One region of the Pontibacter locisalis genome, then DNA from elsewhere that is predicted to be linked to it. Evidence: riboswitches for the same ligand, from Rfam matches in the RefSeq annotation. Region 1 holds a riboswitch; the other holds the start of a gene.
The links. Region 1 has a riboswitch for thiamine pyrophosphate ahead of thiS (sulfur carrier protein ThiS). Riboswitches for the same ligand answer to the same signal wherever they lie in the genome.
Positions count from the first base shown of each region.

Region 2: it holds a riboswitch for thiamine pyrophosphate, as region 1 does, so the genes downstream of both, ACFSRY_RS20265 (TonB-dependent receptor) here and thiS (sulfur carrier protein ThiS) in region 1, are expected to answer to the same signal.

Region 1 is NZ_JBHULU010000017.1:95,806-103,585, reverse strand. Features, by position in the region: gene ACFSRY_RS13200 (hemerythrin domain-containing protein) at 104-655, opposite strand; gene ACFSRY_RS13195 (CsbD family protein) at 1,073-1,264, shown strand; gene ACFSRY_RS13190 (oxidoreductase) at 1,597-2,712, opposite strand; gene ACFSRY_RS13185 (SDR family NAD(P)-dependent oxidoreductase) at 2,908-3,696, shown strand; gene ACFSRY_RS13180 (endonuclease/exonuclease/phosphatase family protein) at 3,738-3,896, shown strand; TPP riboswitch at 4,775-4,875, shown strand; gene thiS (sulfur carrier protein ThiS) at 4,935-5,138, shown strand; gene thiC (phosphomethylpyrimidine synthase ThiC) at 5,172-7,055, shown strand; gene ACFSRY_RS13165 (thiamine phosphate synthase) at 7,056-7,673, shown strand; gene ACFSRY_RS13160 (hydroxymethylpyrimidine/phosphomethylpyrimidine kinase) at 7,646-7,780, shown strand, end outside.
Region 2 is NZ_JBHULU010000039.1:68,374-76,153, reverse strand. Features, by position in the region: gene pnuC (nicotinamide riboside transporter PnuC) at 1-469, shown strand, start outside; gene ACFSRY_RS20290 (hypothetical protein) at 603-779, shown strand; gene ACFSRY_RS20285 (T9SS type A sorting domain-containing protein) at 1,336-1,626, shown strand; gene ACFSRY_RS20280 (AAA family ATPase) at 1,738-2,259, shown strand; gene ACFSRY_RS20275 (aldose 1-epimerase family protein) at 2,276-3,151, shown strand; gene ACFSRY_RS20270 (hypothetical protein) at 3,227-3,475, opposite strand; TPP riboswitch at 3,704-3,801, shown strand; gene ACFSRY_RS20265 (TonB-dependent receptor) at 3,862-6,336, shown strand; gene ACFSRY_RS20260 (acyl-CoA dehydrogenase family protein) at 6,474-7,652, shown strand.

The DNA.
Region 1 (7,780 bases):
AAGGTAACAGGTGTTTTAATTTGATGCAAGTATAGGTCTGAAATTGTTTATGGGTTAAAATCTCCTGAACAAGAGAATAGAAAATCCCGCAGCTGAAGTGAGGCTACAACTTCAGTTTCAGATACTCACCTATCAATATCGCCGTTGGATAAAGAACCTGTTCTTCTGTTTTCGCGTGCTCTTGCAACATCTCTACAAAACGAACAACCTGCGGATGCTTCTCTTCAGTAGCCGCACTCTTTAGGGTTTGCAGGGACTTTACAATTTGCTGATGTTCCGCAAGCATTTGCTGGTGCTCCTGTTTAAGCTTTTCAGAAATTGCTATTGCTGGTTTCATATCAGCCGTAACACGTCCTTCCGCCAATTCCGGAAGCAGCCCGAGCAGCGGCAAGGCATACTCTTCTTCTTTCATAAAATGTGGGTGGAGAATCTTTGCTGCTTCTTTTGCAGCTGCGCCTGTTTTGCCGGGAAGCTCTGTGTACTTCTGCAAGGTATTATGCAGTTCCTCGTGCTCTGCCTTCAAAGCACTTGGTATCTGAAACTGCTGTCCCTGGACTGCCCTGTGTGCTGCTGTATTGTCTTTTACTTGAATGCTGTCCTTCTGTGCCTGTGCAGCAAACGACACCAGAAGCATTAATAAGAGAATGGTTTTCATAGCTTTAGAACATAAAGGTTAGAGGGCACTGAATAAGGTTTCCCCAGTATTTTACGGCTAGACCTCGGGCGGGATAATGGATGGGACAGATAGTTAAGTAAGATTGCTACTCTCTCTTTCAATAGAAAGAGAGAGTAGCAATCTGGAGCAAGAACCATGTGGTTTATTGAAAGGTATACAAATTTCAGTGCTCGTCAACAATGGCTCAAACATCACTCTCCTTCCGCTAGATGATCTTTCAAGATCATTAAATCCCTGTGGAAATGGTTCGATAATTCCATCCTTCGGTCTACTGAAAAGGCCTTCAGTTAACTCGGAAGGCCTTTTTTATTTCACTTCGGACACTATTCGAACGCCCATCCTGTTTCAGACGTATAGCCAAGTATAAGATTTATATAATTTTAAGCTCAAAATACGATGAACGAAGCAGAATATAGAACTAGAGGAAACTGGAACGAAATAAAAGGCAAAATCAAGCAGCAGTACGGCGACCTGACCGACGACGACATGACCTATAACGAAGGCAAACAGGACGAATGGCTCGGAAAACTGCAGCAAAAGACCGGAAAAGCAAAAGACGAGCTTAAAAAATGGATTGACTCGCTGTAAACTGACAGCTTCCTGACAAGTATAGACACCCCGCACAGGCTACGCCCCGCTGCGGGGTGTTTTTTATTGCCGCACAAATTCGCACTGAGTTATAACAAATATCACTTTTGAGCTAATCATCTTTAGTCTAGCTCGAGTAACATGCCCACAGTCTCCAAATCCTTGTGGAAATGGTTCGATAACTCCTTCCTACGGGCTACAAAAAAGCCCCTCCACATCAAATGGAGGGGCTTTTTTGGTTTGACATTTATCCCATTCGGTTAAATTAACTATTACTGAATTTACTAAAGCGCAACTCTTCTCATTCGGCGGCTTTAGCTTTCTACAAGTGACTATAGCTCAAACTCCTTCACCTTCGCGTCCGGCACAAAGAACCTCTTCGGGTCAAAGTCCTCTAAAAGCTTCCCTTCGGCTGCTTTGTTGACCCAGTCTTTGTTGGCAAGCGCGGCCTTGCCGAGTGTAACCACATCCACCTCCCCGCTCTGCAGCATCTCTTCACCTTGCTCGGGTGTGTTCAGGTTTCCGTTCACCACTACCGGCAGTCCCCCATACTTCTTAGCTAGGGCGGCCAGCGTGGGACCTCCTTCCTTGAAGGCCGGCTGGTCGGCATGGTACTCTGTCACGTGGATGAAGTCGAGACCTGCTTTGCCCAAGGCAGTGAATATAGTACGGGCATCCTCCTCGCCGCCAGACCACTTGTGCGTGTAGTCGTTAACCTTGCTCTGGGAAATTCTTATTCCTACCAGGAAGTCATTGCCTACTGCCTTGCGGCATTCCTGCGCTGTCTCCACGAGCAGTCTTACTCTGCCCTCCGTGTTGCCGCCGTACTCGTCTTGCCGCTGATTGGTATAGTCCGTGAGAAACTGATCAAGAATATAGCCGTTAGCCCCGTGGATCTCAATACCGTCAAAACCTGCGTCCTTTGCATTCTTTGCTGCCTGCGCAAATCCGTTAACCACATCAGCAATATCATCTTTGCTCATTTCCCTCGGAACAGAAAAAGCACCCTCACCACCATAGAACCCCAGCTTTTCTCCTTTAGGCTGCACAGCAGATGGGCCTATGGTTTCTTGCGCGTGTATATTGCCCTGGGACAAGGCCCCGGCATGCATCAACTGGCAGATGATCTTTGCTCCCGCGTCATGCACACGTTGAATGATTCTTTTCCATCCTGCTATCTGCTCTTCGTTGGCTACCCCCGGCTGGTTCAGATACCCCTGGCTATACTTTTCGTCAGGGTAAGTGCCCTCAGTTATTAAGAGTGCAAAGCCGCCCTTGGCATAACGGGTATAGTACTTCTCCATCGTCTCATTGGGCACCCCGTTACTTTCTGCCGACGTTCTCGTCATGGGGGCGAGGCCGATGCGGTTCCTGAGCTTTAGGTTCCCCAGTCTCCCCTCTGAAAACAACAAAGGATATTTTCGTTTCTCTGTTTCCTGGTTACTCATCTATAAGTTTCTTTTAATTAGATTATCGCCACACCTGCCTTAAAGCAAATTGTGCCATATTTATTAAGAAGTTATATGCAAACAGCTTTAAAAGGTTCTGGAAAACAAGGAATCAGGAAGGGTCAAAAGTCTGTCAGACAGTAAAACTTCAGACTCCTAGTCACGTTTCATGTTAAGAAAACAAAGCGTGTACCTATGGACCTTAAAAATAAGAAAGTGCTGATCACCGGCGGCAGTGCCGGAATAGGAAAATCTATCATTCAGGAGTTGGTGCAACGGGGGGTGCGGGACTTTGCCGTGGTAGGCAGAAGGAAAGAGGCGCTAGACGCGCTGAAGGCAGAAATTCCCAGCGCTAACTTTCTCACCATTCAGGGCAATGTGGCCAAAGTAGAAGATCTCGATAAAGCTATCTCTACAGTATCAGAGGCCTGGGGCGAGCTGGACATCCTCATCAACAACGCCGGGGTGGTAAGCGCCGGCCTGCTCTCCGACCTGAGCGACGAGGACATCATCAACCAAATCAACATCAATGTGACAGGCCTGATCCTGCTGACAAAGAAGGCCCTGCCGCTGCTGATGAAGAGCAAGGAAGGCGCCATTATGAACTTGTCCTCGGGCTACGGGTACATCGCCATGCCGTTCTACAGCGTGTACGCCGCCACGAAGGCGGCTGTGGGCCAGTTCTCTGACGCAATGCGAAGAGAGCTGCACCAGTACCCGATCCACGTGATGACCGTCTACCCTTCAGCCACGGACACTGACATGATGAAAACTGCAGTAGTGGGACAGATGGATACACCAGAGGAAGTGGCCAAGGCTTCTGTTGATGGCCTGCTAAATGGGGAGATCAATGTTATTCTGGGCGGAAAGGAGCGTGAGGAGCAGATAAAGATGAATTTCCTGGAGCCAGAGAAGATAGATGCCTTTGCCGCCGCTAACTACGAGGCCCTCAGGGAGAGAACAAAGCAACATCGCTCCATGTGAGTGGCTGCCTGCATTAAACGAAACACGCTCTTACTTTGTATATGAAGATCGCCACCTACAACGTCAACGGAATCAATGCCCGCTTGCCTGTGCTCCTCGATTGGCTGAAACGTTCGGCTCCGGATGTTGCGTGCCTGCAAGAGCTGAAAGCGCCTCAGGAGAAGTTTCCGGAAAAAGAGTCACCTGGCACCACTGGTTAGATAAGGCAATGTGATGAACAGTATAACAGAGATTTTGTTCAGCGGGACAGACAGATCCGCTATTCTTCCACTTGCAGATAACCATTCAAAATCGCCAAATCCCTGTGGATAAGATTCGATAATTCTATCCTTCGTTCTACAAAACTTAAAAGCCGCTTCATACCATATGAAGCGGCTTTTTTGGTTCAATAATTTATCCCCTTCGGTTGAATCATAGCTGTATTTTCTCACTCCTCGACTGCCAGACACCAAGATGACACAGAGCTAGCGGGTCTACTACTATTAGAAACCCTTGCTCTCACCATTGGAATAGAAGTGGTACATGTCCTGCCATCAACTGTGCACTTGGCAGGCGTCCTAGACAAAAATTTGGGTCTTAAAACAACTTTGTACAAACAGAGCGAACACTTTGGCTATAACAGGAGCTAATTAGCTGATCACCCTCTGCATCGTCTGTGGAGGCCTGGTAGCCTAAACCTTTACATGCTGAAAGCAAAATCTTATGAGCAGGCCTGTCAGGTTACCCGGTTCATGTGGTCGCAGGCATTTTGCATGCCTCCAAGCTTGGCGGAGCCCAGCACCATGATCAGCTTTGAGCCGGAGTGGCTTTACAGGCCAGGTGGCCACCTCAACATGCCCGATCGACGCCTCCATTTATGACTTCCCCAAATCATCACAACCAGCCTTTTTACTACAACACGTATCCAAATAGGAATTCCGGGGAGCGACTATTTAAAGCCACACCTCCCCTATTCCCATATAATCTTGGAAAGCAGGAACGCCTTATTGATGATTCTATTTTAACCTCAGAGAAGTAGCAGTTAATAAATTTATTTTATTCCTTGTTTTTGGAATTTATGATTTTGCTGTTAGCTTTGAGCCGACTTTAGGGGTGTCCTGTAAAATTTTATAGGGCTGAGATTTACCCTTTGAACCTGATGCAGTTCATACTGCCGTAGGGAAAAGCGAATACATACCAGGATTTTTTCAACTCTCTCCAGGTCCATTCCTAAGGTCTTTCGAACCAAATCTACAGGAATGGAAATAGCTGTAAATCAACAAGTACAAACAGTAGCCGACAACTGCACTATACAGCAGTTGCTGCAAACGCTATTGCCTCAGCACCAAAACGGATTTGCTGTTGCAGTCAATAACGCCATTGTCCCGAAGCTAAACTGGGACGACCATCTCTTACACCCCAACGATTCTGTCACCATCATCAGAGCAACGCAGGGCGGTTAAGTCCTGCATATCTTCATCTGTAATTATAGCTTTATGAAAAAAGAAAAAATACCACAGCAACAAACGATCACCCGCACACCTTTCCCGGCATCGCAAAAGGTGTATGTAAAAGGGCAGCTACACGATATTTCGGTGGCAATGCGCGAGATCAGCCTCACTGACACCAAGATATTTGGCTCTGAAGGACAGGTTGAGAAGAATGCATCCGTTACAGTTTATGATACCAGCGGTCCTTACACTGATCCGAACATCGAGATCGATTTAAAGCAAGGCCTGCCTGCCCTGCGTAAGGACTGGATTCTGAACAGAGGCGATGTAGAGGAGCTGAGTGGCGTAACGTCGCAGTATGGTAAACAACGTCTGGCCAACAGCAGCCTGAATTATCTTCGTTTCCAGCACCTGAGCAAGCCGCTCCGTGCTAAGGACGGTCAGAATGTAACGCAGCTGCATTACGCCAAAAAAGGTATCATTACGCCGGAGATGGAGTACATCGCCATCCGAGAGAACCAGCGCATTGACCTGATAAACGAGCACTTGAACGGGCCGAATCCTATACTTGCACACCAGCATGCCGGCCACAGTTTTGGTGCCAATACACCTAAAAGCCACATCACGCCTGAGTTTGTAAGACAGGAAGTAGCAGCTGGTCGTGCTGTGATACCAGCCAACATCAACCACCCGGAGAGCGAGCCGATGATCATCGGGCGCAATTTCCTGGTGAAGATCAACGCCAACATCGGTAACTCAGCTGTTACGTCGAGCATCGAGGAAGAAGTAGAGAAAGCCGTTTGGGCCTGCCGCTGGGGTGCCGATACCATCATGGACCTTTCGACGGGTAAGAACATCCACGAAACCCGCGAGTGGGTAATCCGCAACTCCCCGGTTCCGATCGGTACGGTGCCAATTTACCAGGCTTTGGAGAAAGTAGGTGGTAAAGCAGAGAACCTGACCTGGGAGATCTTCCGCGACACCCTTATTGAGCAGGCAGAGCAGGGCGTGGATTACTTTACAATACATGCCGGTGTGTTGCTGCGGTACGTACCGCTAACGGCCAAGCGTTTAACAGGCATCGTATCCAGAGGTGGTTCTATCATGGCGAAGTGGTGCCTGGCGCATCATAAAGAGAACTTTCTGTACACGCATTTCGAAGAGATCTGCCAGATCATGAAAGCCTATGACGTGTCCTTCTCATTGGGTGACGGCTTGCGCCCCGGCTGCCTGGCTGATGCCAATGATGAGGCTCAGTTTGCGGAGCTGGAGACACTGGGAGAGCTGACGAAGATCGCCTGGAAACACGATGTGCAGACGATCATTGAGGGTCCGGGCCACGTGCCGATGCACATGATCAAGGAGAACATGGACAAGCAGCTGAAGGAGTGCCACGAAGCTCCTTTCTATACCCTTGGGCCACTCACAACTGACATCGCACCGGGTTACGATCACATCACTTCTGCCATTGGTGCAGCTATGATCGGTTGGTTTGGTACGGCTATGCTTTGCTATGTAACGCCAAAAGAACACCTGGGCCTTCCGAACAAAAAAGATGTGAAAGATGGCGTGATCACGTACAAAATTGCGGCACATGCCGCCGACCTGGCCAAAGGACACCCAGGTGCGCAGTACCGCGACAACGCACTGAGTAAGGCACGCTTCGAGTTCCGCTGGGAAGATCAGTTCAACCTGTCACTGGACCCGGACACGGCACGTGAATTCCATGATGAAACACTGCCGGCTGAGGGTGCCAAAATAGCGCACTTCTGCTCTATGTGCGGACCGAACTTCTGCTCCATGAAAATTACGCAGGAAGTACGCGAGTATGCCGACCAGCAAGGTGTACAGGAAACGGAAGCCCTGAAAAAAGGCATGGAAGAGAAAGCTAAGGAGTTTGCCGAAAAAGGCAGTGAGCTATACCTGTAAATGAAACTGATAGTTATCTCCAGTCCTGCCCCGATAACCAGGGAGCCGCTGCGCATCAACGAGTTGTTTGAAGCAGGGCTGGAATACTTTCATGTACGAAAACCAGATTATCCGAAGGAACAGCTAAGGCAGCTACTACAGCAGATACACCCGGAGCATTATTCTAAAATAGCTTTACACCAGCACCACGAGCTGTCAGGTGAATTCGGGATAAACAGGCTGCACTTTACAGAGCAAAGCAGAAGTATAACACCAGCAGCGGAATTGCTGAAACTGAAGTCAGAAGGATATTACCTGAGTACATCTGTGCACTCCACAGAGGCACTGCAGCAGCTCCCCCCCTGCTTTGCCTACACTTTCTTCGGACCAGTGTTCAATAGTATCTCCAAGCCGGGTTATGCTACATCTGTACTAGCTGGCTTTTGTTTGACAGCAGCAGAGAAAGCGGTTCCGGTTATTGCACTGGGTGGAATTGATGCTGAGAAGATAGCGCAGCTGGTACAGATGAACTTTGACGGAGCAGCCATACTTGGCAGCATCTGGAAGCAACCTGAACAGGCGGTTAACAACTTCACAAGAATTAAAGAAAAATGCCAGACACTCGCCCATACGTACTAAGCATCGCCGGTTTCGACCCGAGTGGCGGCGCAGGTATACTTGCCGACATCAAGGCTTTTGAGCAGCACGGTGTCTATGGCTTTGGCGTGTGCTCAGCTTTAACTGTG
Region 2 (7,780 bases), on a different contig from region 1:
CGTCTTTTACGATGCCCGCCTTTATGCAGACATGGGTTTAAATGCTTTTTATGTGGTAACCAGCTTTTATGGCTGGTATGTATGGCTCTATGGCGGCAAGGGACATACGGAGCGGAAGGTTAGCCGGGTGAGTTCAAAAGAGCTGACAGTTTTGCTTCTCCTGGGCCTTGTCTTTACCCTGAGCCTGGGCTATTTCCTGGAGAATTATACGGATGCTGATCTATCTTATACCGACTCTGCTACAACAGCAATCAGCTTGATTGGCTATTGGATGATGGCTAAAAAGCAACTGGAGAACTGGCTGGTGTGGTTGGTGGTGGATGTATTGTATGTTGGTGTTTATCTTTATAAGGAGCTTTACCTAACGAGTGGTCTGTTTTTCATCTTTTTAATACTGTCTGTAAAAGGGTATCTGGAGTGGAAACAGGAACTGGAAGTGCAGCCTGCCAGAGGAGTACAGGCGAATTAGTTTATTTTGTCCTACTTATACTGCTGATAGGTATAATCCGGCTGCAGGGGCGTTGCGTACATGTAGGTAAGCTTAAAAAGTTTAAGCACCCTGAGTTCGAGGGAAGTATGCGTAACGTTTAACTGTGAAGGAAATGAAGCAAAAGAAGTTACTATTACCCGAAGAATTAAAATATGCCAACCGCTTAAAGTGGGGCTACGAGTCACCGGACGAAACACCTAAAAGAATGTCTTTGAGGCAGTATGGTGACAAGAAAGAAAAAGAGGTAGAGGTTTATAATTTCTATGACTACAGCTTTTCAGAAAACTAAGTAACAGGTTTTATAAAATATTGTACCTATTTGATTTTTATTTAGCTGCATAACACTTCCGTTCCCTCTCTTATTTACCCTCTTTACTTTTAATTTTTGTAAAAATTATCCAACAGCAGGTAGCTTTCGTTACAAACAATAAGCTACCTGCTGTTTTTGTTGCCTTAGTGTGTAACAAGCTTAAAATTAGTAGCTTCCACCCCATAATTACATAAAATGTATGTAATTGAATTTACGCTAAAGTCCGTCAAACCCTTGACTGGCTGTTGGATGATACACGCGAAGTAGAATAGATTATATTATATTAATTGCACCCTATAAGACACATGCACACAATTAAAAATAGGTGTGCGACGCCACTAGCACTGTTGTAGCTCTGATTTACCCCCTCAAGAGCTAAAATTTCAACGATAGCTAAAATATAGCAATATGATAAAATCTGCTTTCTCAAAAAGGCAGACTGTACTTCTTTTTGTCTGTTTGAACAGCCTCCTTAATCTTAAAAAGGCGGCTTATAGCCTGGCCCTTTCAGAGCTTTTGTAGAATCAATAGCGGTATGATAGTCAGACAATTTTCATATATACAGAGCAAAGACATCGCTGTCTACCCGGTTCCTTTCTCAGAAAGAGCTACAGTAGAGTTTAAAATAGCTAACTCTGAGAAATATGACATCAACCTGTATGACATGAAAGGCACTTTAGTCAAGCAACTGAAGTCGGGAGTAGGTAAAGCCGGTGAACTGCAGCAGATAGAAGTAGACAGACAGAAGTTGCCGGAAGGTATGTACATAGTGCGCGTTGTGACCAGAGATGGAGCCAAAACAGTGAAGCTGCTGAAGAAAAAGTAATAAGCAGTAAGGAGGCTGTTTAAAAGGCGGGGTGCCGGGAGCTTGCTCTCTGGCACCCCGTTATTTTTAGCATATGCCAAACTGCTCTCATTTTTTCGCGACCTTTGTTAAATGCTTAAAGTCGCTATCACAGGACCAGAATCCACAGGTAAATCTACTTTGTCTGAGCAGCTGGCTTCACACTACAATACAGTTTGGGTGCCGGAGTATGCCCGGAGCTATGTCGGTAATTTAGAGAAGCCTTACACGCTACAGGATATTGAAGCAATTGCTGCAGGGCAACTGGAGCTGGAGCAGAAGCTGGAGAAGGAGGCGAACCAGGTGCTGTTTGCAGACACCGACATGCTGGTGCTGAAGATTTGGAGCGAACATGCCTTTGGCCACTGCCCCACATGGATACAGGAAAAACTTGAGCAGCAAAACTACAACCTTTGCCTGTTGATGGGCGTTGATTTGCCGTGGGAGCCTGATCCACAGCGGGAGCACCCTCACCTGCGAACTTTCTTCTATGAGTGGTACAAAAAGGAGCTCCAGGCATTAGGTGTTCCCTTCGTAGAAGTATCAGGGCAGCAGGAGGAACGGTTAAAACAGGCCAAAAACATAGTGGATAAGCTTCTCAATAAAAATCTCTAATCAGTAAATACAGGATATGCTACACTTCCTAGAGAATGATAACTACAAAGTAGGCATTGAAAGCCGTGGTGCAGAACTACAGCATTTTATCAAAAAGGATGAAAACCTGGAGTTCATCTGGGTTGCGGATCCTGCTATCTGGCCAAACCATGCGCCTAATCTGTTTCCCATTGTAGGTGAGTTGCCACGTCAGCAGTATACCTTTGAGGGTGAAACATACCACATGAAGCGGCACGGCTTTGCCCGTACCAGGGAGTTTGAGGTAGTAGATGAGCATCACGATAAACTGGTATTCGAACTAAAGTATGACGAAGAGACCCTTCGGCAGTATCCGTTTAAGTTCAGGTTGATGATTGCATACAAGCTGGAAGGAAACAGGCTGGATGTGAGTTATCTGGTACGCAATGAAGATGATAAGGCCATATGGTTTTCTGTTGGAGGACATCCGGGTTTTAATGTGCCACTTTACCTGAACGAGCAGTATACTGATTATTTTATTGAATTTAAAGAAGAGGAGACTCTCCGGCGCTATCTGCTTAACGAGGATGGTTTACTGACTGGAGAAACAGAGCCAGTGCTGGATAAAAGCCCCATATTGCCACTCCATCACGATTATTTTAATAAGGATGCACTGGTTTTCAAAAACCTGAGTTCTGATAGATTAGTACTAGCCAGTCGTGTAAGCCCGCGGCGGGTAGAGTTGATTTTCGAGGGGTTTCCATATTTGGGTATCTGGGCTAAGCCAGGGCCTTCGCCTTTTGTTTGTATAGAGCCTTGGTGCGGCATTGCCAGCAGTGTGGGAGATTCAGGAGAGTTAAAGGAGAAAGAGGGGATAAATGAATTAAGGCCAGAACAGGCATTTGAGCGTACGTTTACAATAGCTGTTCATTAAATTTAACCTGCTTAAAAGGAGAAGGGCCCAGTACGAGATTCGTACTGGGCCCTTCTCCTTTTAAGCAGGTTAAAATCATTGCAAAGAAGGTTCAGGAAACTTAGGTACTTTAATATTCCTGAAGTCATACTTTGGTTCAAAATCATTTATCGGTAAAGAAATACCGGGTGGTAGGTCCAAATCTGGCAGATCATCTCCTAGCGGTTCGCCTCCATCATCGTCGCTATCTGTAGATGGCGGACGATTAAACTTCTTACGAGGAGCGAAAGCGTAATAAGCTAATATCGTCAGGAGTGCCATGGTATACAAAATGCTGATCATCATCACGGTTCTATCTTATTCTAATTAATTTCTTCAGCGGACTTCTGCACTGTAAATCAAAGAAATGTGAGCGTGCAGGTTAGAAAGTCCATCTACTGTTTTCAACGTACATTTTAAGTAAGGGGTTATTGCATTTTATGAAAAATAACATGCTACTAACCAGCAAGTAGTATACGTTGGCCATTTGCTTGCGGCTGCCCTTTTGATATAACAGAAAACCCTCTTACCTTTGCCACAGTTTAGGGGTGCCTTATAATAACGGGCTGAGATCATACCCATTGAACCTGATCCGGGTAATGCCGGCGAAGGGAAAAACGCGGGAAACAAAATCAACAGGATGCTAACCCCTGGCATATCTGTATGTTTCATCTTTTTATCATCACCATTTAATGAAAAATTTTTTGTTAGCACTGGCAGTTTTTGTGTTGCCATTGCAGTTGCTTGCACAGTATAAACTGAGCGGGCGTGTGTCTGATGTTGTCACAGGTAAAGCGTTGGTGGGAGCCAATGTAGTTCTGGAGAGCACCAGCACAGGAGTTTCTACCGAACAGAACGGTGCCTTCCAGTTCCAGAGCCTGCCAGCAGGCAGCTATACTTTAAAAGTAAGTTACCTGGGATTCGAGCAGAAGAAAGTAAATGTAAACTTACAGCAGGATGAGTATGTGCAGGTAGCCCTGCGCCCACAGGCACTGCAGGCAAGTGAGGTTGTGGTACAGGCTACTCGTGCCGATGAGAGAACAGGCACTACATTCACGAACGTTAGCAAAGAGGAAATTGAAGATCGGAATTTCGGTCAGGATTTGCCCTATCTACTGGAGCAGGTGCCATCGGTGGTGGTAAACTCTGATGCCGGTGCAGGTGTGGGGTATACCGGAATCCGCATCCGTGGCTCCGATATTACCCGCATCAACGTTACGGTAAATGGTATTCCTATCAATGATTCTGAGAGCCATGGCACCTTCTTTGTGAATATGCCGGACTTTGCCTCTTCGGTGCAGGACATTCAGGTACAGCGCGGGGTGGGAACATCAACCAATGGAGCAGGTGCTTTCGGGGCAAGTATAAATATCCAGACGCAGCAGGTACGTCGTGAGGCCTATGCCGAAACGGATCACAGCTATGGATCTTTTGATACCTGGAAGAACAATGTTCGGTTTGGCACTGGTCTGATCAATGGTAAGTTTGCTTTTGATGGTCGATTATCCCGCATCACGTCAGATGGCTATATTGACCGTGCCTCTTCAGATCTGAAATCGCTGTATTTCTCGGGAGGTTATTTCGGTGAAAGAACATCGGTGAAATTCATTACCTTCTCGGGACAGGAAAAAACATACCAGGCCTGGTATGGCACTCCGGAGGCACTCGTGTATGGCAATGCAGCAGACCTGCAGGATTACATTGACCGTAACTGGATTGAGGGGGCTGATAAAGAGAACCTCCTGACTTCCGGTCGCAGGTACAACTACTATACCTACGACAACGAAACAGACAATTATCAGCAGGATCATTACCAGTTACACTTGTCACACGACTTCCTGCCTGGTCTTACTTTTTCCGGAGCTTTGCACTACACCTATGGTAGAGGTTATTATGAGCAATTTAAAGCTGACGATAAACTATCCAGGTATGGTTTGCCAAATGTGGTAATAGGTGGTGTGGAGATCAAGAGATCCGATATTATCCGCCGCCGCTGGTTAGACAACGATTTTTATGGTGCTACTTATGCGTTGCAGTATCGCCCAGGCAGCCGCTTTAACGCAACACTCGGTGGTGCCTGGAACAGGTACGACGGCCGTCATTTTGGTGAAGTTATCTGGGCACGTTTTGCCTCTACTTCGGATATCCGCGAGAAGTACTACGACAATGATGCCGTTAAGACTGACTTCAACGTTTTTGCAAAGGCCTCCTATGGCTTAACAGACAAATTAAGCGTGTTTGGAGATATACAGGTGCGAAAGATCAATTATGCTTTTGAAGGTTTTGACAATGACCTGGAGAATATGGAGCAGGATGTTGATTATAACTTCTTCAATCCTAAAGCGGGAGTAACGTATCAGTTGCAGCCAGAGCACCAACTATATGCTTCTTATGCCATCGGTAACAGAGAGCCTGTGCGTAAAGACTTTACAGAGTCGACTCCAAACAGCCGTCCAAAGCATGAAACGCTGCGCAATGTTGAAGCTGGTTACAGAGGTTTGATTGGTCTGGCGGAGCTTGCAGGCAGATCTCTTACTGCTGACCTGGAAATAAATTACTTCTACATGGATTATAAGAATCAGTTAGTGGTAACTGGCCAGATAAACGATGTGGGTGCCTACACCAGAACCAATATTGATGACAGCTATCGCCAGGGCATTGAACTGGCCGGTGCTCTAAGGCTTGGTACTGTAGCTACGTTAAGCTCAAATATTGCCTACAGCCAGAACAAAATTGAGAACTTCAACGAGTTTATTGATGATTATGACACAGGAGAGCAAGCTGTTAACAAGTACAATGAAACAACTATTGCGTTCTCACCGGATTTTGTATCAACAAGTCAGCTGGAAGTAGGGTTGATGAAGGGGCTAAAAGCAGCGTTTATTTACAAAACAGTCAGCAAGCAATACTTGGATAACACGGAAAATGAGAGCCGGATTATACCAGCTTACCAGGTAGGAGACCTGCGGCTGAGCTATAACATTGGCTTTAAGAATATCTTGAAAGAGCTGGAGTTAGGCTTACTGGTTAATAACGTGTTCAGTGAGAAATATGCAGCTAATGGGTATACCTTCAGCTACATAGCAGGTGGAGGGCAGGTTACAGAGAACTTTTATTATCCGCAGGCATTGCGCAGTTATCTGTTGTCTGTCGGGCTTAAATTTTAAAACAACAACTAACTGACATTTATCTCAAAGAGCTCTGCCAACTGGCGGAGCTTTTTGTTTTTAACGTATACATGTGGTGATCTTACCGAAAATTTTAACTTTGCGTATTACCCTCTCAAAAACCTTAAAACAAAACTATGGCTTACGAATCATCAGGAGCGCCTGATTACTATAACATCGATGATTTATTAACAGAAGAACACCTGCTTATTCGCCAGACCATGCGCGATTTTGTGAAGCGTGAGATATCGCCTAACATTGAGCAGTGGGCACAGGAGGCACATTTTCCCTCTGAAATTGTAAAGAAGTTTGGTGATGTGGGCGCTTTTGGTCCCACTATACCGACAGAGTACGGTGGGGGTGGCCTTGACTACATCAGCTACGGCATTATTATGCAGGAAATTGAGCGTGGTGACTCCGGTATGCGCTCTACAGCCTCTGTGCAGGGCTCTTTGGTAATGTACCCGATCTATAAGTATGGCTCTGAAGAGCAACGTAAGAAGTACCTGCCCAAGTTGGCAAGCGGGGAGTGGTTAGGCTGTTTCGGGCTTACAGAGCCAGATTTTGGGTCCAATCCGGGCGGTATGGTTACGAACATCAAAGACATGGGTGACCATTACCTGCTCAATGGCTCTAAGATTTGGATTTCCAATTCTCCGGAGTGCCAGGTGGCTGTGGTGTGGGCTAAGAACGAAGAGGGCCGCATTAAAGGCCTGATCGTGGAGCGCGGGATGGAAGGTTTTTCTACGCCGGAAATTCACAACAAGTGGAGCCTCCGGGCCAGTACTACAGGAGAGTTGGTCTTTGATAATGTAAAGGTGCCAAAAGAGAACCTGCTGCCGAACGTAGAAGGCTTGCGTGGTCCACTGGGCTGTCTCGACTCCGCCCGCTACGGTATTTCCTGGGGTGCCATAGGCGCTGCGATAGATTGTTATGAGTCAGCGAGGAAGTACAGCATGGAGCGCATTCAGTTTGACAAGCCAATTGGTGCTTTCCAGCTGACGCAGAAGAAGCTGGCCGAAATGCTGACAGATATTACAAAAGCGCAGCTGCTTGCCTGGCGCCTCGGTACACTCATGAACGAGGGTAAAGCTAATACGCAGCAGATTTCTATGGCCAAGCGCAATAATGTAGACATGGCCCTGCGCATCGCTAGAGAAGCACGCCAGATTCATGGTGGTATGGGTATTACAGGCGAGTATCCTATCATGCGCCATATGATGAACCTTGAGTCTGTGATCACCTATGAAGGTACCCATGATATTCACCTGCTGATAACAGGTGCAGATATCACGGGTATTTCCGCGTTTAAGTAAGAGTTTAATTTTGAATAGAGTACAAAGAAAGGCAGCTACGGGAGTGGCTGCCTTTCTTTATATGAATCAGGATTGGCAGGACCAGAAGATAGGCAAGATGGTTCTCAAAAAAGGTTTGAATCTAAAGT